DNA from 3 places in the Ochrobactrum sp. PL_is501 genome. Region 3 is predicted to be linked to each of the others. Evidence: riboswitches for the same ligand, from Rfam matches in the RefSeq annotation. Region 3 holds a riboswitch; each other region holds the start of a gene.
The links. A riboswitch is a leader RNA that binds a small molecule or an ion and turns the genes downstream of it on or off. The one in region 3 is predicted to bind cobalamin.
Positions count from the first base shown of each region.

Region 1: another riboswitch for cobalamin. It lies ahead of AC0TOF_RS19880 (CbtB domain-containing protein); the one in region 3 lies ahead of AC0TOF_RS11655 (ABC transporter substrate-binding protein).
Region 2: another riboswitch for cobalamin. It lies ahead of AC0TOF_RS20085 (TonB-dependent receptor domain-containing protein); the one in region 3 lies ahead of AC0TOF_RS11655 (ABC transporter substrate-binding protein).

Region 1 covers NZ_JBVPGR010000040.1:59,157-66,174, reverse strand. Annotated here, with positions in the region: gene AC0TOF_RS19885 (cobyric acid synthase) at 1-796, shown strand, start outside; cobalamin riboswitch at 846-1,082, shown strand; gene AC0TOF_RS19880 (CbtB domain-containing protein) at 1,134-1,322, shown strand; gene AC0TOF_RS19875 (CbtA family protein) at 1,470-2,183, shown strand; gene cobU (bifunctional adenosylcobinamide kinase/adenosylcobinamide-phosphate guanylyltransferase) at 2,189-2,710, shown strand; gene cobW (cobalamin biosynthesis protein CobW) at 2,715-3,764, shown strand; gene cobN (cobaltochelatase subunit CobN) at 3,764-7,018, shown strand, end outside.
Region 2 covers NZ_JBVPGR010000040.1:111,015-118,032, forward strand. Annotated here, with positions in the region: gene AC0TOF_RS20080 (ABC transporter substrate-binding protein) at 1-452, opposite strand, end outside; gene AC0TOF_RS20085 (TonB-dependent receptor domain-containing protein) at 466-2,331, opposite strand; cobalamin riboswitch at 2,482-2,704, opposite strand; gene AC0TOF_RS20090 (ABC transporter permease) at 2,813-3,925, opposite strand; gene rbbA (ribosome-associated ATPase/putative transporter RbbA) at 3,927-6,707, opposite strand; gene AC0TOF_RS20100 (HlyD family secretion protein) at 6,704-7,018, opposite strand, start outside.
Region 3 covers NZ_JBVPGR010000035.1:80,721-87,738, reverse strand. Annotated here, with positions in the region: gene AC0TOF_RS11660 (FecCD family ABC transporter permease) at 1-397, opposite strand, end outside; gene AC0TOF_RS11655 (ABC transporter substrate-binding protein) at 394-1,422, opposite strand; cobalamin riboswitch at 1,605-1,838, opposite strand; gene AC0TOF_RS11650 (Bug family tripartite tricarboxylate transporter substrate binding protein) at 2,047-2,997, shown strand; gene AC0TOF_RS11645 (tripartite tricarboxylate transporter TctB family protein) at 2,994-3,491, shown strand; gene AC0TOF_RS11640 (tripartite tricarboxylate transporter permease) at 3,507-5,051, shown strand; gene AC0TOF_RS11635 (hypothetical protein) at 5,255-5,413, opposite strand; gene AC0TOF_RS11630 (HP1242/YdcH family protein) at 5,606-5,845, shown strand; gene AC0TOF_RS11625 (alpha/beta hydrolase family protein) at 6,062-7,018, shown strand, end outside.

The DNA.
Region 1 (7,018 bases), on a different contig from region 3:
CTCATTTGGAGTGGTTCCGTGGATGGACGCGGTATCGCGGTTGCCTGCCGAGGATTCGGTCGTTCTGGAGCGGGCTGCGCGCGCAGACAAAAAGGCGCTTGTCGTCGCAGTGCCGATGTTGCCGCGTATTGCCAATTTCGATGATCTCGATCCGCTAAAGGCAGAACCCGATGTAGAGGTGGTCATGGTGCCGCCAGGTTCCAGTCTGCCTGCGGATGCGGGACTTGTGGTGCTGCCCGGCACAAAATCTACGATAGCCGACATGCGGGCGTTACGGGATAATGGCTGGGATCAGCAATTGTCTGCCCATGTGAAGCGGGGTGGCCATGTGTTGGGCATTTGCGGCGGGTTTCAGATGCTTGGTCGCCACATTAGCGACCCTGCCGGTATTGAGGGGGATGCGCGGGGCATCTATGGTCTCGGGTTTCTCGATATCGAAACAGTTATGGAGCCTGAAAAAGTGGTCCGCAATGTGCGGGCGACCTCGCTTCTTCATAATACTCTGCTTGAAGGTTATGAAATTCATATCGGTCGCACGACCGGGCCAGATATGACACGGCCTTTCGCCCGAATTGGCGAGCACGATGATGGAGCCATATCGCCGGACGGACGCATCATGGGGACTTATCTGCATGGCGTGTTCAATGCGGACGAATTTCGTCGGAAATTTCTGCACAGTCTCGGGGTGCATGGCAGTTCAGTGAACTATCGCGCCGGTGTCGAGGCTGCACTGGATGAACTGGCCGAAGGGCTGGAAGCGTGTCTCGACATCAATGCGCTGTTTGACTTGAAATAAGCTCTCCAATTGTCGGCTGCGATTGACGCCGATAGGGGGAAAGCCTAGTGTCCAAAGTCATGCAACAGGTCTTTGTCGGGACGAATCCCGGCGATACCAAAAGGGAATGCGACGGACGGACCCATTCCGGGCGTCTTTATCGCAGCCGACCCCGCGACTGTAGAGCGGAGAGGGAAGAAGCAAACCGGACAAACCGGTAACCACTGGAAGCTGAGAGCTTCTGGGAAGGTCGCTTCGATCCCCACGACCCGCGAGCCAGGAGACCTGCCTGTTGCGTGAGGGCATTGAGCCCGAGCCCCATGGGAGGTTTTTCCCTGCTGCCTGCACGGAGGTTGTCATGGCTGCACGAACTCAAGATACTGTTTCCAACATACTCGCAATGCCGCTCGCTGCCCGACTGAGCACAGCTGTCGCTTCACTGCTCCTCGGCGCGTTCCTGATTTACGGCGTAGGGCTTGCCCATTCCGACACGCTGCACGATTCGGCACATGACACGCGCCATTCCTATGGTTTTCCCTGTCACTGAGCAGTTTGACATCTTTCGGAATTGAAGTTGAACAAGGCTCGATGCCGCACGGCTAGAGTATTTCCCGTTTTGATTGAACCATTGGAAATGTTCTATCTGGTTGGTTTTATGCGCGTCTTGTTCCGAAAACCGTATTGAGGGACAGAAATGTTGATCCGTTATTTGTTGGCGACACTGGCCGCCGGTCTTCTGGCCGGGCTGCTGGTCACGCCTGTTATGTATCTGAAAACAGTGCCTTTGATCCTGCAGGCCGAAACCTACGAAGAGGCTGGTGGTGGCCACAGCCATGGCGAGACGGAAGCTGCGCCTCACGATCATGGTGCCGCTCCTGCAGATGCTGGAGAAGAAGGAGCGGAGCTGCCTTTTGGACGGCTGAGCAATACGATTCTTGCCAATCTCGTGGCCGGGGCCGGTTTTGCCCTGCTGCTTGGCGGGCTAGCCCTGCTTATCGGACGTCGCATCACGGTGCAGAATGGTATCTATTGGGGTGTTGCGGGTTTCTTCACAGTCGCATTTCTGCCTGCGTTGGGACTGTCGCCAGAATTGCCGGCAATGCCTGCGGCGGATCTGGTCGAACGCCAGCTCTGGTGGACTACAACCGTGGTGCTGAGCGGCCTCGGTATCTATCTCATCGCTTTGCGTCAGGAAACCTTGGCGAAGATATCGGGGCTGGTGCTGATCATGGCGCCGCATCTTTATGGTGCTCCGCATCCAGAGGATATTTCGTCGCCAGTTCCCTCGCTGCTTGCTTCGCAATACGCGGTCGCTTCGCTGGCGACGAACCTGTTCATGTGGGCGGTGATTGGTCTCGCGCTTGGCTGGTTCATCCACCACTATGCATCGTCCGAGATTGGAGGCTGACGAAAATGGCTTCGCCCGGAAAACTGGTTTTGGTTCTTGGCGGAGCCCGTTCGGGTAAATCGTCTTATGCCGAGAAAATGATCGAATCCTCGGGGCTCAAGCCGCTTTATCTGGCAACAGGGCGCGCCTTCGATGAGGAAATGGAAAACCGCATTGCCATTCATCGCGACCGGCGTGGTTCCGAATGGCAGACTGTGGAAGAGCCGCTTGATCTCGTCGGCGCACTCACATCGCATGCTGCCGCCGACCGGTTCGTGCTGGTCGATTGCCTGACCCTGTGGCTGACCAATTTGATGATGGCCGAACGCGATATAGCGACAGAGACGGCAAATCTGGTCGTGATGCTGCCAAACCTCGCCGGGCCAGTCGTTTTGGTTTCAAACGAAGTTGGACTTGGCATCGTGCCGGAAAATCGTATGGCACGGGAATTTCGCGATCATGCAGGCTTTCTGCACCAGGCAGTGGCTGCGATCGTGGACGAAGTTTATTTCATGGCGGCAGGGCTGCCGCTCAAGATGAAGGGATAAATCAATGCAGGGACAAAAAATTCCCGCAACCGTTATCACGGGTTTTCTCGGATCGGGCAAAACGACGATGATCCGCAATCTATTGGAAAACGCCAATGGAAAACGCATTGCATTGATCATCAACGAGTTTGGCGATCTCGGTGTCGATGGCGGTATTCTGAAAGGCTGCGGTATCGAGACATGCCGCGAGGAAGATGTGATCGAGCTCAACAATGGCTGCATCTGCTGCACTGTTGCCGATGATTTCATCCCGACAATGACCAAGCTTCTTGATCGTGCTGATCGTCCTGACCATATCGTGATCGAAACCTCCGGCCTTGCCTTGCCGCAGCCGCTGGTCGCGGCCTTCAACTGGCCGGAAATCAAGACGCAGGTGACGGTCGATGGCGTGGTCACGGTGATCGATGCGGCAGCTGTTGCAGAGGGACGTTTTGCCGATGATCATGACAAGGTTGATGCACAGCGGGCATCAGATGAATCTCTTGATCATGAAAGCCCCTTGGAGGAACTTTTTGAGGATCAGATTCACGCCGCTGACCTTATTGTTCTCAACAAGGCCGATCTGATCGATGCCTCAAGGCTGGACAGCGTTAAGGCGGATGTGGCCGAACGTTCGTCGCGCCGGGTGAACATGGTTCCTGCAAGCTTTGGCAAGCTTGGAGCCGATGTTCTACTGGGCCTCGGTGTCGGCACAGAAGACGACATCGCTAACCGCAAGTCGCATCATGAAATCCATCATGCGGATGGACATGAACACGATCACGATGAGTTCGAGAGTTTTGTCGTCGAAACAGGTTCTGTCGCCGATCCCAAATTATTCACGGAAAAGCTAAAAGCGGTCATCGCGGAACATGACATTCTTCGTCTGAAGGGCTTTGTCGATGTGCCGGGAAAGCCGATGCGTCTGGTGGTGCAGGCGGTCGGTCCCCGCATTGAGCATTATTTCGACCGTCCATGGGGCAAGGATGAAACGCGCTCCACGCGACTGGTTGTCATCGGATTGCACGATATTGACGAAGCAGCGATTGCCCAAGCGGTGAAAGACGCCGCCTGATGCATCTCCTGCTTGCCCAGAAAGGAACGATCAGCGACGGCAATGAGGCCGTCGATCTCGGCCAGACGCCGGGAGACATATTGTTCCTTTCCGCCGCCGATACAGAACTGGCCAGTCTGGCGCAGGCGCACAAGCTTGCGCCTGCGCTGCCAAGCTTGCGGCTGGCCAATTTCCTGAGCCTCACCCATCCGATGTCGGTAGACGCTTATGTGGAGCGCACCGCGCGGCACGCAAAGCTGATTGTGGTGCGCATCATTGGGGGCGAGACTTACTGGCCTTACGGGCTGGAGGCTCTGCATGCCTGTGCTGTCAATCAGGGCATCAAGATTGCAGTATTGCCGGGAGACGATAAGCCGGACCATGGGCTGGACCGTTTTTCGACGATCTCCGCCCAAGAACGAAATGAACTCTGGCAGTATCTGATCGAAGGTGGGGCGGCGAATACGGGGGCATTTCTTCACTATTGCGCTGCACTGATTGCCGGTTCAGAGAAGCCGGAGAGTGCCGCACCTCTGCTCAAGGCCGGTCTGTGGTGGCCGGGAGAGCATGTCGCGTCGCTGGACAGCATCCGCACGCAGTGGGGCGATGCAAAGGCACCTGTAGCTGGCATCATTTTTTATCGGGCGCTGGTGCAAAGCGGACAGACGCAACCCGTCGATGCGCTGATCGCTTCGTTGCAGGCCAAGGGCCTCAATCCGCTTCCAATATTCGTTTCGAGCCTCAAGGATCGATTGTCCGCAGCTGTTGTCGACGGTCTGTTCGAGGATTGTCCGCCAGATATCGTTTTGAACGCCACCGGATTTGCGATTTCTTCACCGGGTGCCGAGCGCAAGCCGACCGTGCTCGACAAGCGCGGCAATATGGTCCTGCAAGTCATCTTTTCCGGTACGCCGAAAACCGTCTGGGAATCGTCGCAGCAAGGGCTGCTGGCGCGTGATCTGGCGATGAATGTCGCCTTGCCGGAAGTGGACGGGCGCGTGCTTTCGCGTGCGGTGTCCTTCAAGTCTGCAAAGCAGTTTGATGCGGCAGTGGAAGCGAATATCGTTACCCACGAACCGCATGAAAACCGGGTGGATTTTGTGGCGCAGCTTGCCGCAAACTGGGTGCGGTTGAAGCGGAAATCGCCTGAGGAAAGGCGTGTCGCGTTGATCCTTGCCAATTATCCGAACCGCGATGGGCGGCTTGGCAATGGCGTGGGTCTCGATACGCCAGCCGGAACTGTCGAAGTCCTGTATGCGATGGCGAACGACGGCTATTCGGTCGCTGACCTGCCAGCGGATGGTGATGCGCTGATGCGTGTCCTGACGGCAGGCCCGACCAATGCCGCGCGTGACGGGCGCGAGATACGCGAAACGATTTCACTGAATCAATACAAGGCTTTCTTCGAAAGACTTCCCATTGCGATTCAGAAAGAAGTTGGAGATCGCTGGGGCCCGCCGGAAAACGATCCTTATTTTGCCGAGGAACTTGTCGCTTTCGCATTGCCGTTGATGCGGCTGGGGGAGACCTTTGTCGGTATTCAGCCTGCACGCGGATACAATATCGATCCGAAAGAGACTTATCACTCGCCCGATCTGGTGCCGCCGCACGGCTATATTGCCTTCTACGCGTTTCTGCGCGAGGTCGCAGGCATTGATGCCATTGTGCATATGGGCAAGCATGGAAATCTGGAATGGCTGCCGGGAAAGGCGCTTGCGCTGTCGGAAAACTGCTATCCCGAAGCCGTGTTCGGTTCCACACCGCATATCTATCCTTTCATCGTAAATGACCCCGGTGAAGGCACGCAGGCCAAGCGTCGTGCCGGTGCGGTCATCATCGACCATCTGACGCCGCCGCTGACACGCGCTGAAAGTTATGGGCCGCTGAAAGATCTGGAAGCGTTGGTGGATGAATATTACGAAGCCTCCGGTGTCGATCCGCGTCGTCTGCTGAGATTGAAAGGGCAGATACTCGATCTCGTGCGCGACATCGGGTTGGATCGCGATGCAGGCATTCACGACCACGACGATGAAGACATGGCGCTGCAAAAGCTCGACGCTTATCTCTGCGATCTAAAGGAAATGCAGATACGCGACGGGCTGCATATTTTCGGGCTTGCACCTCAAGGCAGGCTGCTGACCGATCTTCTGGTCGCGCTGGCCCGTGTGCCGCGCGGTGTTCCGGTTTCGCTTGGCGGTGCGCCGGGTGATCAAAGTCTCCAGCGGGCAATCGCCTCGGATTGCGGGCTTGGCGAAACATTCGATCCGCTCGATTGCAACATGGCCGAGGCATGGACTGGGCCAAGCCCGGAACTGCTGCGCGCCGCGAGCCCCGCAACATGGCGTATAGCAGGCGATACGGTGGAACGTATCGAACTGCTGGCTGCGAGTTTTGTTGCGGGCGAAAAGGAATGCCCGGAAGACTGGTCGCAGACGCGGGCGGTGCTGCAATCCATAGAGGAACATCTGCGTCCCATGGTGGTCAATTGCGGCCCTTCGGAAATAGACGGGTTTCTTGCCGCGCTTGGCGGGCGATTTGTGCCGCCGGGACCGTCTGGCGCACCGACACGGGGCCGTCCCGATGTGCTACCTACGGGGCGCAATTTCTTCTCTACCGACAGTCGCGCCGTTCCCACCCCGGCCGCATGGGAACTTGGGCGTAAATCGGCGGAACTCCTGATTACCCGCTATACGCAGGACCATGGTGAATGGCCAACATCTTTCGGCCTGACCGCGTGGGGTACGTCGAATATGCGCACGGGCGGAGATGACATCGCGCAGGCCCTGGCGCTGATCGGCGTGAAGCCGGTCTGGGACATGGCGTCACGCCGGGTAACCGGATACGAAATTGTTCCGATTGCAAAGCTTGGCCGCCCGCGGGTTGATGTGACATTGCGCATTTCCGGCTTCTTCCGCGATGCGTTTCCAGAACAGATTGCGCTGTTCGACAAGGCTGTGCGGGCAGTGGGGGAGCTAGATGAGGATGCCGAGGATAATCCGATTGCGGCGCGCATGCGGATAGAGCAAGCGCGTCTCGTTGCAGATGGGGTAGACGAGAAGACGGCACAGCGCCGTGCAGGCTATCGTGTCTTCGGGTCCAAACCCGGCGCTTATGGCGCAGGCTTGCAGGCGCTGATCGACGAGAATGGCTGGGCCGGGCGCAACGATCTGGCGGAAGCCTGGCTTGTCTGGGGCGGATATGCCTATGGCGCGGGTGAGGAAGGGCAGGCCGAGCGTGGCCTTTTGGAAGAAAGGCTTCGTTCGGTTCAGGCGGTG
Region 2 (7,018 bases), on a different contig from region 3:
TTATCGATTTCCCTGCGCGCTTCTACCTGTCTTCCGAGCAGCTCACCCATGCGACGCAGATGAACTTCTATATCCCCGAATGAGCGGGCGGGTGCGAACTCTTCCACACGAACGCCAAGCCTCCGCAATAGCCCAACCGTTGCCCTCGATGAGAAGGTTCCCGCCAGCACAAGATCAGGTTTCATCAGAAAGACTTCCTCCGCCTGTGCGTGATTGACCGGCATCTTACGGGCTTTCGCAGCCATGACGGACAGCTCCGGGTCCTGCGACAAGTACGAAACCGATTCTAGCTGCCCCTCATCTGCCAGCAGCAATGCCAGCTGATCGGTACATACGTTGATGGAAACGACGCGTTGGGAATTTTCCGCCGCGTCTGCTGGATTTCGAGCAAAAAGGGCCAGCCCCGCCGCGAGGCAGAAGCTGGTGATCCATTGTGCGGATGCCCTTTTCATTCTCTGTTCAGCCTCAGAAATTCCGGGTCAATCCGATATTGATGGTACGTCCCGGTGCAATATAGCCAGAGCTGGTCTGATAATCCTTGTCAAAGATATTCTCGACCGAGAGCTTCAACTGCGATTGGCTGTCGATGGAATAAAGTGCCACGAAATCAGCGGTCACATAGTCTCCCAGCTTCTTGCTATTCGCAGCATCGGCATAGCGCGAACCGCCATAAATCAATCTTGCCGTCAGATCGAGCTTTTCAATCGGCATGAAGTTGATCTCGGCCGCAGCCTTGAAACGTTCACGATAAGGAAGGTCCCTACCTGTATCCTCATCGACTGGCTGTTTGAGATCGATCGAGCCCTTGACGCCCCAGCGATCATCAAAACGATGCGCCAGCGTGGCCTCGAATCCGGTAACTTTCGCACTGGCGATATTGTAAGGCAAATAGGATGGCGCCGTGCTCATGATGGCATCGCGCAACCACGTCTGATAAAATGCCATATCGAGACTGGTCGAAGCCGTAGCCTGCCAGTTCAAGCCGACTTCATAGGATCGGGACTTTTCCGGTTGCAGATCGGGATTGGCGAAACCAGGATAATAAAGTTCGTTGAACGTCGGGGCCCGAAAACCCGTGGCATAGGATGACCGCAAAACCAGATCCGGCAAAACCTCATAGCTCGTACCGAGATTGTAGGTCACGACATCACCGAACTGACTGTTGTGGTCGTAACGCAGTCCGCTATCGACGCGTAGCGCCTCGTATTCCAGCGAGTACTGGCCAAATATGGCAGCCAGATCGCGACTGGTTTCATCATAGGCAACCGTGGTGTTGATCTCCTCCCGATAGGCTTCCACACCAGCAGTCACGATATGATTGGCATTGCCTGTGTCGAAACTCTTCTCGGTCGACGCAAAGACCCCATAACGCTTGGTTTCAAACCGGTCAGACCCGTTCACGCCCTTGCGAAAATTACGGCTGCTGTCAACGCCGGTGCTGAATTCCAGCGTAGACGACCAATCCGCTGAATGATCGATGCGCGTTCCAAGCTTGCCGGCAAATGCCGTGCTGTCGGCCTGGTTCGGAGATGGTGCCTTGGCATCATATTGGTTCCGTCCCCGGCTGAAGAGACCGTCGGCATAGATTTTGCCCCAGTCGAAATCTTTCGACAGCGCAAAGTTGAACGATCCTTGCAGAAATCCGTCGCGATCCGGCTCATGGCCATAAGCGTCCGGCGTCGTGAAATCATAGCCTTGCGTGCCTGTGATCGCCGCACCAAAAGCATAGTCGATGCCGTCGCTGCTTCGCCCCTGAACGGACCCGGACACATACCCGCCCCAGGGATGGCTGACACCGGTAGAAAGACTGCCGCACCAGGAGCGCTCACCGCAAGCTCCACCTTGCCTGGTGATGATATTGATTACCCCACCCATCGCATCAGCACCATATTGCGCAGAATGGGCACCCTTTGCGACCTCAATGCGATCAATGGAGCTCAAGGGAATATTCGCAAGCGCCGTGGAACCGGACGTAGCCGATGCGGTGCGTACGCCATTAATTAACACGACCGTCTGCTTGGACGACATGCCGCGCATATAAATATCCGAAGATGCGCCCTGCCCGCCATTCGTCTTTATGGAGATGCCGCTATAGGATTTCAGCAAGGATTGCAGATCGGGAGCGGCTGAACGCTCGATATCCGCTGAATCGATGACCGTCACGGACGATGTCGAGCGCTGGAGCGAAGACGCGCGGCGCAATGGTGTGACCACGATTGTGTCGAGAACCACAACGTCATCGCCGTCCGGCAGATTTTGTGCCGATGCCGTGGATGACAGCGCAAGAATACTGGCCGATGCCAGCAGAACTGATGATTTCAAAAGGTGCATTTTTCCTCAACCCGCCGAACCGGAGATCCGGCTTTTCCTCGCACCGCAGGTTGAAGTGATCGTGGCGCAAAACGCCCTTCTTCCCGACGGCAACATTTCAACAATGTCACCGCCACGGACAGCCGCGCCTGGACACACCCCGTATCCATGCATGGGTGACAGGATACGGCAGGTCTCCTGACTTCCGGGTCATCGCCTTACCTCCGCCTTCCCGATCGCACGCTTGCTTTCAGTGGCTTTCACCGCTTGCGCGGCTGTGGAGGATAGCTCTCCGGTTACAGTTGCGGGGGCAGTCGCGGCATCGGCCAGAATGGCTTCACCGTGTTCCCTTTTCATCCGCCTGAACAGCGGAACCGTTTCCTGAGAACTGCGATAGCAACATGGTTAAGGATTCGCAACTCAACTAAAGCGCAATCCGGCACAGAAAACTGAATCACATTCGCAAGGAATGGACTCAGCCTCCTGTTTTCAAAGAATTTTCCTATCGCAGAAATGCGCGAAAACGCTGGAGCGCGAAATAGAACAGCACACAACCAATGACGATGAGAGCCAGAAATTGCGGCCAGACGACGCCCAGTCCCGCTCCGCGAAACAGGATCGATTGCGCCAGAATGACGAAATGCGTGTTCGGCGCGGCCAGCATGATTGTCTGGATGATCTCGGGCATGCTCTCGCGGGGTGTTGTCCCTCCCGAAAGCACCTGCAGCGGCAAAAGCACCAGCATCAGCAGCATACCGAACTGCGGCATGGAACCAGCCGCCGTTGCCAGAAAAATGCCAAGGCTGGTCGTCGCAAAAAGCTGTAGTGCCGCGCCAACGAGAAACAGCGATATCGACCCATAGATCGGAACGGCAAGCAGGCCCTGCACCACAAAGACCAGTGCAAAAGCAGAAGCAACCAGCACGACCAGCCCCATAGACCATATCTTGCTGACCATGATTTCAACGGGCGTCACCGGCATCACCAATAGATGCTCGATGGTTCCGTGTTCGCGTTCTCGGATAAGGGCAGCACCTGTCAGGATGATCGAGAGCATCGTTACGGATGAAATCACGTTGTTGATCGCGCCGAACCAACCCTTGTTCAAATCCTGATTGAATCGCGCCCTAAGATTGAGTTCCACCGGCGCTTGCGCGCTACCGCGATAACGATTGAGAAACTCGCTCACCTCACTCGATACAATCGACTGCACATAGCCGCCACCGGTAAAGGCCTGGCTCATCCGGGTCGCATCGACATTGAGCTGGATTGTCGGCGAACGGCCAGCCAAAAGATCGCGCTGGAAATTCGGCGGTATGTTCAGTGCAAATGTATCAAGCCCTTCATCCATCCGGGCATCCATTTCATAGGACGAAATCAGCTTCGGGGGCACGAAATACGGCGGGTAAAAAGCCGTTGTTATCCGGCTCGACACCGGTGACTGATCTTCATCAACAATCGCTATCGCCGCATTGTTGAGGGTTTCAGGCATCGCCTTGGACGCTGTGTAGATGGCAAGTGTAAAGGCATAAACGATCAGGATCAGCAACATCGGATCGCGCGCAAGACCGCGCAGTTCCTTCACGCCAAGCTGGAATATGTTGGATATCCGCATCTTAGCTCGCCTGTTTCTTGAGGAGAACAATGGCGAGCGCCATAAGTACCGGCACCGCTATCACTAGGGGCAACAACGAACCCGCGAGATCAGCAAACCCCAGTGCCTTGGAGAAAACGCCGCGCGAGATGGTTACAAAATAGGTCGCCGGATAGATTTTGCCGATAAACGCACCCGCGCCTTGCAGCGACGATACGGGATCAATGATACCAGAATACTGTACAGCCGGAATGAGGGTCAGAAGCGCGGTTCCGAAGATCGCGGCTATCTGGCTGTTCATGAAGGTGGACAGAACCAGCCCCATGCCGGTTGCGACCATGACGTAGAGCAGCGCGGCCAACGCATAAGTAGGGAAGCTCCCAGTAAACGGCACCCGAAAAATAAAGACCGCAAAGGCTGTCAGCATCAGGAAATTGAGAAACGCCAATCCGATGTAAGGCAATTGCTTGCCAAACAGAAACTCGAATTTCGTCACCGGCGTCACGTAAAAATTGATGATCGAACCCAATTCCTTTTCGCGAACGACACTCAGCACTGCCAGCATCGCGGGGATCATGAGAAGCAGCAGCGGAATGACCGCCGGGACCATGGCCACGAGGCTTTGCACATCGGGGTTATACCGGTAGCGTATCTCCAGATTGAAACTGCCGCTGCTCGCCGCGCTGCCATAAAGCTCGCGGGCCTTCTGTGCCAGCCAGCTGGCATGCATGCCCTGGACATAACCTTTGACTGTCTCGGCCCGCGTTGGCATCGCGCCATCGATCCAGGCCGCGACTTCGACCGGGCGTCCGCGCATGACATCTGCGCCGAAATTCGGCGGTATCTCGATAGCCAAACTGATCTCGCCATCACGCATCCGCCGGTCCAGATCGTCGTAGTCGGTCAAGGGAGGCTGTTCGGAAAAATAGCGCGAACCGGCGATCTGCTGCGTATAATCGCGGCTGATCGTCGTATCGTCACGGTCCAACACCGCAAACTTCAAATCCTCGACATCCAGATTGATCCCATAGCCGATAACGAACATCAGGATAACGCTGCCGAGGATCGCCAGCGTAGCGCGGATCGGATCACGTTTCAGTTCCAGCGCCTCACGACGCGTGTAGGCCAGCATGCGCCGCAAGTCGGGCAACCAGCTTGAAGCTTTCTTTGGAGGCAGTTCATCTATCTCTGCAGTTTGATCCGGCAGTGCTGCTGGCGCTTGCACGGGCTGCTCTGTCTCGCCAATCGCATCCTGAAGATAGGCTACGAAGGCCTCCTCCAAAGTTTCCGCATGGCGACTTTCCGTAATCGCCTTCGGCGTATCGCTGATCAAAACCCTACCAGCATGCATCAGCGAAATCCGGTCGCAAAGTTCTGCTTCATTCATAAAGTGGGTAGAAACGAAGATCGTCACATTGTCCTTGCGCGACAGATCGCCGAGGATTTGCCAGAAAGCATCACGTGCCACCGGGTCCACACCAGATGTGGGCTCATCAAGAATGAGAATGTCGGGCGAGTGGATCAAGGCCACAGCCAATGACAGGCGCTGGCGGATGCCAAGCGGCATAGCATCCGGCAACGCATCCATGACACTGGTTAGGTCCAGACGCTCGCTCAATTCCTTGATACGCTGTTCGGTCAATACCGGCTCCATACCGAAGAGCTTGGCATGAAGTTCCAGATTTTGACGAACCGTCAGTTCCGAATAGAGTGAGAATGCTTGCGTCATATAGCCGACACGGCGACGTATATCGATATCCTTAGGGTCGACTTCGCGCCCGAACAGTTTCGCTGTCCCTTCACTGGCAGGCAGCAACCCGGTCAGCACCTTCATTGTTGTGGTCTTGCCGCAACCATTGGAGCCCAAAAAACCGAAGATTTCACCGCGCGCGATGCGAAAACTTACATCATTCACCGCAGTGAAATTGCCAAAACGAACAGTGACGTGTTCTGCCTCAATGGCGATTTCAGCATTGGCACCGAAATCACGGTGCGGGATTTCGATCTCCTGATGACCTTTTCGCAATTCTTCCGGCAGAAGCCCGATAAAGGCAGCATCCAGATTCGGCGTGCCGGTGCGCCGCAGTAATTCCTGCGGCGTACCCGCCGCCAGAATCTGCCCGTCATTCATAGCTACAAGCCAGTCGAAGCGCTCGGCCTCTTCCATATAGGCCGTCGCGACGATGACGCTCATTCCCGGACGATCCTTGCGAATATCGTCAATCAGCTCCCAGAACTGGCGTCGGGACAATGGGTCAACGCCGGTTGTCGGTTCATCTAGAATAAGCAGGTCAGGATCGTGGATGAGCGAGCAACAGAGACTTGTCTTCTGTTTCATGCCGCCTGAAAGCTTGCCAGCCGGACGATCTGCGAAGGGCGACATGCCCGTGCGCCCCAGAAGATCGGCGATACGCCGCTCGCGCTCCTTTCGATTATGCCCGAACAACCGTCCAAAAAAATCGATATTCTCGAAGACCGAAAGCGTGGGGTAGAGGTTCTTCCCGAGCCCTTGTGGCATATAGGCGATGCGCGGATAAGCGAACTGAAGATGCCGCTTGTCCGAAATATCCCCGCCAAGGACTTCTATGCGGCCCTGTTGCATCGTTCGCGCCCCGGCGATCAACGATAACAGGCTCGATTTTCCCACCCCGTCAGGCCCGATCAGGCCGACCATGCAGCCGGCAGGAATATCAAGATTGACCTCGCGCAGTGCACGCGTTTTTCCGTAGGACAGTCCTACGCCTTGCGCCCGGACGACAAAGCTGTGGTCATTGGCGCCAGCTTTGACGGGATCATCCTTCATTGCACGGTTTCCGCAAGATTCTTCGGCCAAACGGCATCGGGATCAAGCTTGACATAGGCCATGCCCGGCAAACCCGTTTTCACCTGCTGTATATATTTTTGGAGAAGTTCTTGCGGAATCTTCGCCTTCACGCGGAACATCAGCTTCTGGCGCTCTTCCTCCGTCTCAACGGTCTTCGGCGTAAACTGGGCCACATCGGCGACAAAGCTGATCTTTGCGGGAATGACATATTGTGGTGCGGCATCGAGAACGATCCGGGCATCTGCGCCCATGGCCACCCGCCCTGCCTGCGCCGTCGGCAGGAAGAAAGT
Region 3 (7,018 bases):
CAGCTCCGACGCCAAGGATGGCAACGCTGACCGCCCCGGTCGAAGCGCCAGCCGAAATGCCCAGAATATAAGGATCGGCAAGCGAATTTCGGAGCAGCGACTGCAAGATGACGCCGGATATTGCGAGCGACGCGCCGCAACATGCAGCGATGACCGCACGGCTGAGGCGATAGCTCCAGACAATCCCTTCATCGATAGGCTCAAGCGCATATCCGGCGTTCCACAGCCGGTTGGCCACGGTTTTCGCAACCACATCGAGCGGTATCGCCGTTTCGCCTATCGCGGCACCGAGCCAAAGGGCAAAAAGCAGGAGGACAAGAGAAAAGGCCAGAAAGAGCACGCCGGAGCGTGCCCTCCCCTTTTGCTTGAAGCCCGCTGTTGCTGCCCGCGCCGTCACTTGTTCAAATCCGAGTTTGCGATATTGGCGGCGAGTGTCTCGATGCCTTCGATCACGCGAAGCGAAGTACTCATCGATTGCGCATCCATGTCGAAGACATGCTTGTCCTTCACCGCAGGCATCAGCTTCGTGACCGCATCACTGTCGAGGAACTGGTGCTTGACGGCGATGTCGTCAGCCGGGTAGCGACGGCGATCCAGCTTCGCGGCCACAATCATCGACGGGTTCGATTTCGCAATCGTTTCCCATCCGACCGTTGGCCACTCTTCTTCGCTGTCGATCACATTCCTGATGCCGAGCGCTGAAAGAATATAGGCGGGTGCGCCGAACTTGCCCGCGACGTAAGGGTCAGCATCGACCTGCGCGCTCGAAAACCAGACGACAGCCGACAGTTTTCCATCAGCGGAAGCAATCTTCTTGCGAGCCGCCGCTTCACGGGCTTTCAGGTCGACGACGAGTTTCTGGCCGCGATCCTGCACATTGAATATTTCCGCCAGTTCGGTGATTTCCTGATAGACGATGTCCATCTTGAACGCTGCCGTGCGAACGCCGTCGCCGCCACCGGAATTGTCCTTGCCGACACAATCGGACGGCGATGTGTAAGCGGGAATGCCCAGTTCCTCGAACTGTTCGGGCTTCGCCACAATACCCGTCGGGCCGACATGCCATTGAAAATCAGCCGTCACGATTTCCGGCTTTTCCGCCAGAACGCTTTCAAAGCTCGGATCGTTATCGGCGAGCCGCTTCACCTTGGCATTGACCTCCTCGAAGCCCTTGAGAACAGGGCCGAACCAGACAGCGGTCCCGACAAGCTTGTCGCCCAGACCAAGGCTGTAGAGGATCTCCGCGGTGCTCTGGCCGACAGCGACGGCACGGGTGGGCGCCTGTTTGAACGTGACCTCGCGGCCGCAATTTTTCAACGTCAGCGGATAGTGCGTTTCCGCCGCCTGTGCAACCAGGCCGCCAGCGAGAAATGTAGCCGCACAAATAGCGAGATGAAACGGCATTTTGCCGAAAATTTTCATGGATATCCCCGATGTAACTGAGAGAAGAAAGTCCTGTCAGGCGACGGAAAAAATCCGGCGCGGAAGGCGGACAGGCATATCCGGGGACATGTCGAAATCATGCGATGACGATGGAAGAATGCGTCCTGCGACGCGGAAATCTGTCATAACCGGCTCCTGCTCCGGGCATCCCCGCCCGTGACAATGGACAACACTAGACGGCAGGTCTCCTGGCTCACGAATATCTGCTGTTCATCTGCCTTCCCGCGCTTCTCCGGCACAGTGGCATGACGCTTTCAACGTCACGAGGATGAACGGCAATCCGCTTACAGTTGCGGGGGCAGCCACGGTCTTGGCCCCTTTTCGGGTCGTCCTCACCGTGTTCCCTATTAATCCCCTTCGCTCTCGGTCGGGGAACCGTCGTTATACTATTACGTCGGCATGGCGTCGCCGTCAAGCGCATCCCGTCGGCTATTTTGGCGTGCCGTTTTCAGGTGCGTTGCTGAAATAGCGGCCAAACTATTGTCGCATATGCTGGCCTATTGAATTTGTTTTCGCTAATCTCCATGTAGTTTGCTCCCGCTAGAGGAGCGGGACTTGGGGAGGTCCGCCGAAGGGCGGCATATATTCCATTTGGGAGGACATATGCGTAGATTCATTCTGGCCCTGACGTCGGTGGCGGCGTTGGCTATGGCAGGCTCTGCTTCCGCGGAAGACTACAAGGTGCTCGCGCCTGCCGCTCCGGGCGGCGGCTGGGACCAGACGGCGCGCACGATGCAGAGCGCGCTTCAGGACGAAAAGATTTCCGGCAGCGTGCAGGTCATCAACGTTCCGGGCGCTGGCGGCACCATCGGCCTCGCGCAGTTCGTGAACCAGAACAAGGGTGATCCGAGCCAGCTCATCGTTGGCGGCTATGTCATGGTCGGCGCTATCCTGACCAACAAATCGCCGGTCACGCTGGACGCCATCACGCCGATTGCGCGTCTTACGGGCGAATATGAAGCCATCGTCGTACCGGCTTCTTCCGACATCCAGAACCTTGGTGACCTTGCCGCGAAGCTGAAGGCTGATCCGGGCTCCGTTTCATGGGGCGGCGGTTCTGCCGGCGGCACCGACCACATCACCGCTGGTCTTTTTGCCAAGGCGGCAGGCGTCGACCCGACCAAGGTCAATTACATTGCTTTCTCCGGCGGCGGCGAAGCGCTTGCGGCCATTCTCGGCAATCAGGTGACTGTCGGCATTTCCGGCTACGGCGAGTTCGAAGCCCAGATCAAGGCAGGCACGCTGCGCATCATCGGCATTTCCAGCGACGAGCGCGTGGAAGGCATCGATGCCCCGACCTTCAAGGAAGGCGGCGTGGACGTTTCGATCCAGAACTGGCGCATGGTGGGTGCGGCTCCCGGCATCACTGCCGAACAGGAAGCCGCCATCAATGCCGATATCGAGAAGATGGTGAAGTCGGAATCCTGGCAGAAGGCACTCAAGGACAAGGGTTGGGCGAATACCTATCTCGCCGGTCCGGCGTTCAAGGAGCAGCTTGCCAAGGACGTTGCCGCAACTGAAACCATCCTCAAGGAAATCGGCCTCGTCAAATGACAGGATCAGACCAGCAGGAAGCGCGCCGCCCCGAAAGGGCGGCGCCAGATTTCGCCGCTCTTGTCATCGCCCTTGTTCTTGCAGCTGTCGCCATCGCCATCGCCTGGTCGACAACCTATGGAAACGATGTGACGAGCTATTCGCCGGTCGGTCCGAAAACCGTTCCCTATGTTGTCGCAGCCGGATTGTTCGGCCTTGCGATCTGGACGGTTTTCGAGGCGCTTCGCGGCGATTTTCCCGAGCGTGAGCATCAGGAAATCGCCCCGATGGCCTGGATCATCGGCGGTCTTGCCATCCAGATGCTGACGATGAAGACCGTCGGCTTTTCCCTGTCTACCGGCCTGCTTTTCGCAGCCACCGCACGCGGCTTCGGCTATCGCAAATTCTGGATCAGCGTTCCCGTCGGCATCGTCTTCGCCTTCGTGATCTGGTTCATCTTTGCGCGCGGCCTGCAGCTGTCGCTGCCGTCCGGCTGGCTTGAACAATTCGTTTAGGGACGGAGCGCTTTCATGGATACTGTCGCACTTCTCGCCAACGGACTTCTGGTGGCGCTTGAACCGTCGAACCTTCTTTATGCGCTGATCGGCGTCACGCTTGGCACAGCCGTCGGCGTGCTGCCCGGAATCGGCCCGGCACTCACCGTCGCGCTGCTGCTGCCCGTCACCTACAAGCTCGACCCTTCCGGCTCGCTCATCATGTTCGCGGGCATTTATTACGGCGGCATGTATGGCGGCTCGACCACGTCGATCCTGCTCAACACGCCGGGCGAAAGCGCCTCCATCGTCACCGCGCTGGAGGGCAACAAGATGGCCCGCGCCGGACGCGGCGGCCCCGCACTTGCAACAGCTGCCATCGGCTCGTTCATCGCGGGCCTGATCGCCACGCTGGCGCTGGCCTTCGTGGCGCCGTGGGTCGTGAAATTCGCCCTGTCCTTCGGTCCGTCCGAATATTTTGCGCTGATGCTGCTCGCCTTCATGACGGTTTCAGCGGCCTTCGGCGATTCCACGCTGCGCGGCCTGACCTCGCTGTTCATCGGCCTTGCGCTCGGACTGATCGGCATCGACCAGCTGACCGGTCAGGCGCGTCTCGTCATGGGGACCCCGAACCTGCTCGACGGCATCAATGTCACGACACTTGCGGTCGCGCTGTTCGCCATCGGCGAAACGCTGGCGGTCGTGTCGAAGAAGCTCGGCCCTGAAGATGAGGTCATCGCCGTCAAGGGTTCCGTCTGGATGACCAGGAATGACTGGAAACGCTCGTGGATGCCGTGGCTGCGCGGCACCGCCATCGGCTTTCCGATCGGGGCCATGCCGGCAGGCGGCGCCGATGTGTCGAGCTTCCTTTCCTATTCGGCGGAACGGCAGTTCTCGAAACATCCGGAAGAATTCGGCAAGGGCGCTATCGAAGGCGTGGCGGGACCGGAAGCGGCCAATAACGCCTCGGCAGCCGGAACCCTCGTGCCGCTTCTGACACTTGGCCTGCCTACCACTGCGACGGCGGCAATCATGCTTGCCGGTTTTCAGCAGTTTGGCCTGCAACCCGGCCCCCTTCTCTTCGTGACCAACGCCACGCTGGTGTGGGGCCTGGTGGCGAGCCTTCTCGTCGCCAACCTGATGCTGCTGGTTCTCAATCTGCCGCTGATCGGCCTGTGGGTGAAGATGCTCACGATCCCGCGCCACTGGCTCTATGCAGGCATTCTGGTTTTCGCCACGCTTGGAACCATCGGGGCGAATGCCTCCACCTCGATGCTGTTCGGCCTGCCGGTGTCGTTCGAGCTTGGCCTGCTTCTGGCATTCGGCGTGCTGGGCTATGTGCTGCGGCGCTTCTCATATCCCATCGCGCCGGTGGTGGTTGGCCTCATCCTCGGACCGATGGCCGAGAAAAGCCTGCGTCAGGCGTTGCAGATCAGCCAGGGCAACCCGATGGCTCTGGTGCATTCCTGGGTATCGATTGTGCTGATCGCCCTGGCGATTGCCGCCGTCGTCGTGCCGATGATCATGCGCCAGCGCGGCAAGGGCGAATTGCTGAGCCAGATGGCGACGGATGAGGACTAGAGCATTTTCGAGCCAAAAGTGCGGAGCGCCTACGCGGAGAAATCAGTCTGATTTCTGATCCCGCTTCGATGCGTAGGATAATGCGACGAAACAAATAGTTGGAGCGGTTCCAATGATTCCGTTTTAACCGGAACCGCTCTAAACGACAAAAGCCCGGCATTGCCGGGCTTTTTACTCATATACACATACGCTTACTTGATTGCTCAACCCTGAATACGACGGAACTGATCGACGTCGATGCCAAGCGTCTCAAGGTCCTGGGCAGCAGGCTTCTGACCGGCGCGCACGGCAGCAGAAACGCGAACGGCACTACCCAATTGCGCGAACGCACGACCGAAACGATTATTGAAACGGGTAAACATTTTTCTCTCCATCACGGACACTTCCTTGGTCCGCACCCATGAAATGGTGATGGGTCCTGTGACTGAGAAGACCGGCCTTTGCATGCCAGCCATGCAGTTTCGGCATGCTCCTTTCCGCGCAACTTGATTGCGATCAATGCTGTTCGCACGCGGGCTTGCGAAGCTCCCCTCAACCAAGGAAGGAGCCACGGAATGTCGAATACCCCCCACACGCTTGGAGAAGAGTTTCCCGGCCAGCTCGATGCCATTCATGCCTTGAAGGCGAAGGATGCGCATTTTGCCCGCATTCTGGAAGAGTATGATTCCGTCAATGACCGCATCCACCGCGCGGAAACGAAAATAGCGCCGGTGAGCCAGGAAGAGGAAACGAACCTGCGCAAACAGCGCCTCGCCTTGAAGGATAGCATCGCCGAGGCACTTGCCGCGGCTTGATCTTCTATCCCCTCCCACAAGGTTGGGACATAAACGAATGGCGAGAAAAAGCGGCTCCGAAATTACCGGGGTCGCTTTATTATTTTATCACGAATACAGCAATTGCCTAAGAAAAGATAAACTGCTACCAAATCAAAAAAACAATACTAAACAATATATGAGCAAATGGGAAAGTATCAAGTGAAGACCAGATATGCTGTATTTATTGCATCCGCAATGGCATTTTCATATTGTAATTTAGCTGCGGCGCAAAAACTGGAAGGTTTCGATCTCTCGCTGGCGAAAGTGTCGCCATTTCCTGTAACGGCGTTTTATGAAACGCCGGAAAATTTCTCCTCTTTGCCGGTTGGCAGCATTATTCGTCAGGAACCGATCGAAGCTCCGGCTGGCGCATCGGCCTGGCGTGTGCTCTACGTTTCGGAACGCTGGGATGGAACGCACGTTCCGGCAAGCGGTCTGGTCATCGCGCCGAAGCAGACGGACAGCACCACGCCTCATCCGGTCGTGTCCTGGCTGCACGGCACCACCGGGGTGGCGCGCGGCTGCGCTCCCTCGCTTGCGCCAAATCCGGTTCAGGAATTTGTGCAGCGCGGCGAGTATGTCATCGATATCGGCATTCCATATCTTCAGGACTGGCTTGCAAAGGGATATGCGATCGTCGCGCCGGATTATGCCGGGCTTGGTTCCGACGCTGTTCACCGTTATCTCGCGGGCGTAGATTCGGCGCGTGACGTCCATAATCTGCTGCGTGCGGCGCGTTCCATCAGCGAAGCGAATATCGGCAAGGATGTTTCACTGGTCGGCTGGTCCCAGGGTGGTGCCGCTGCGCTGTTCGCAGGCGAAATCGCCGCAACTTACGCACCCGAGAATAAAATTCGCTCGCTCGTAGCCCTGGCTCCCGCTTCGACTATTCTGAGGCCGGACGCGGCGATAAATGCCTTCTTCAAGGCCAAGGTGCCCTACACGCTGCTTGTCGGGCAAAGCTACATCGACGCCTACAATCTCGACAAAACTCTTTTTACTGCCGAAGGCCAGAAACTTCTCCAGGCCGCGCAGTCAACCTGCGTAGTGGGTGTGCTGGGCGCACTGGCGCAAAGCAAGGACCCTGCGGTCACCGATAATATTACGGATCATAAGGACTGGGTCGAAGCCCTGAAACGCAACAATGCCGGT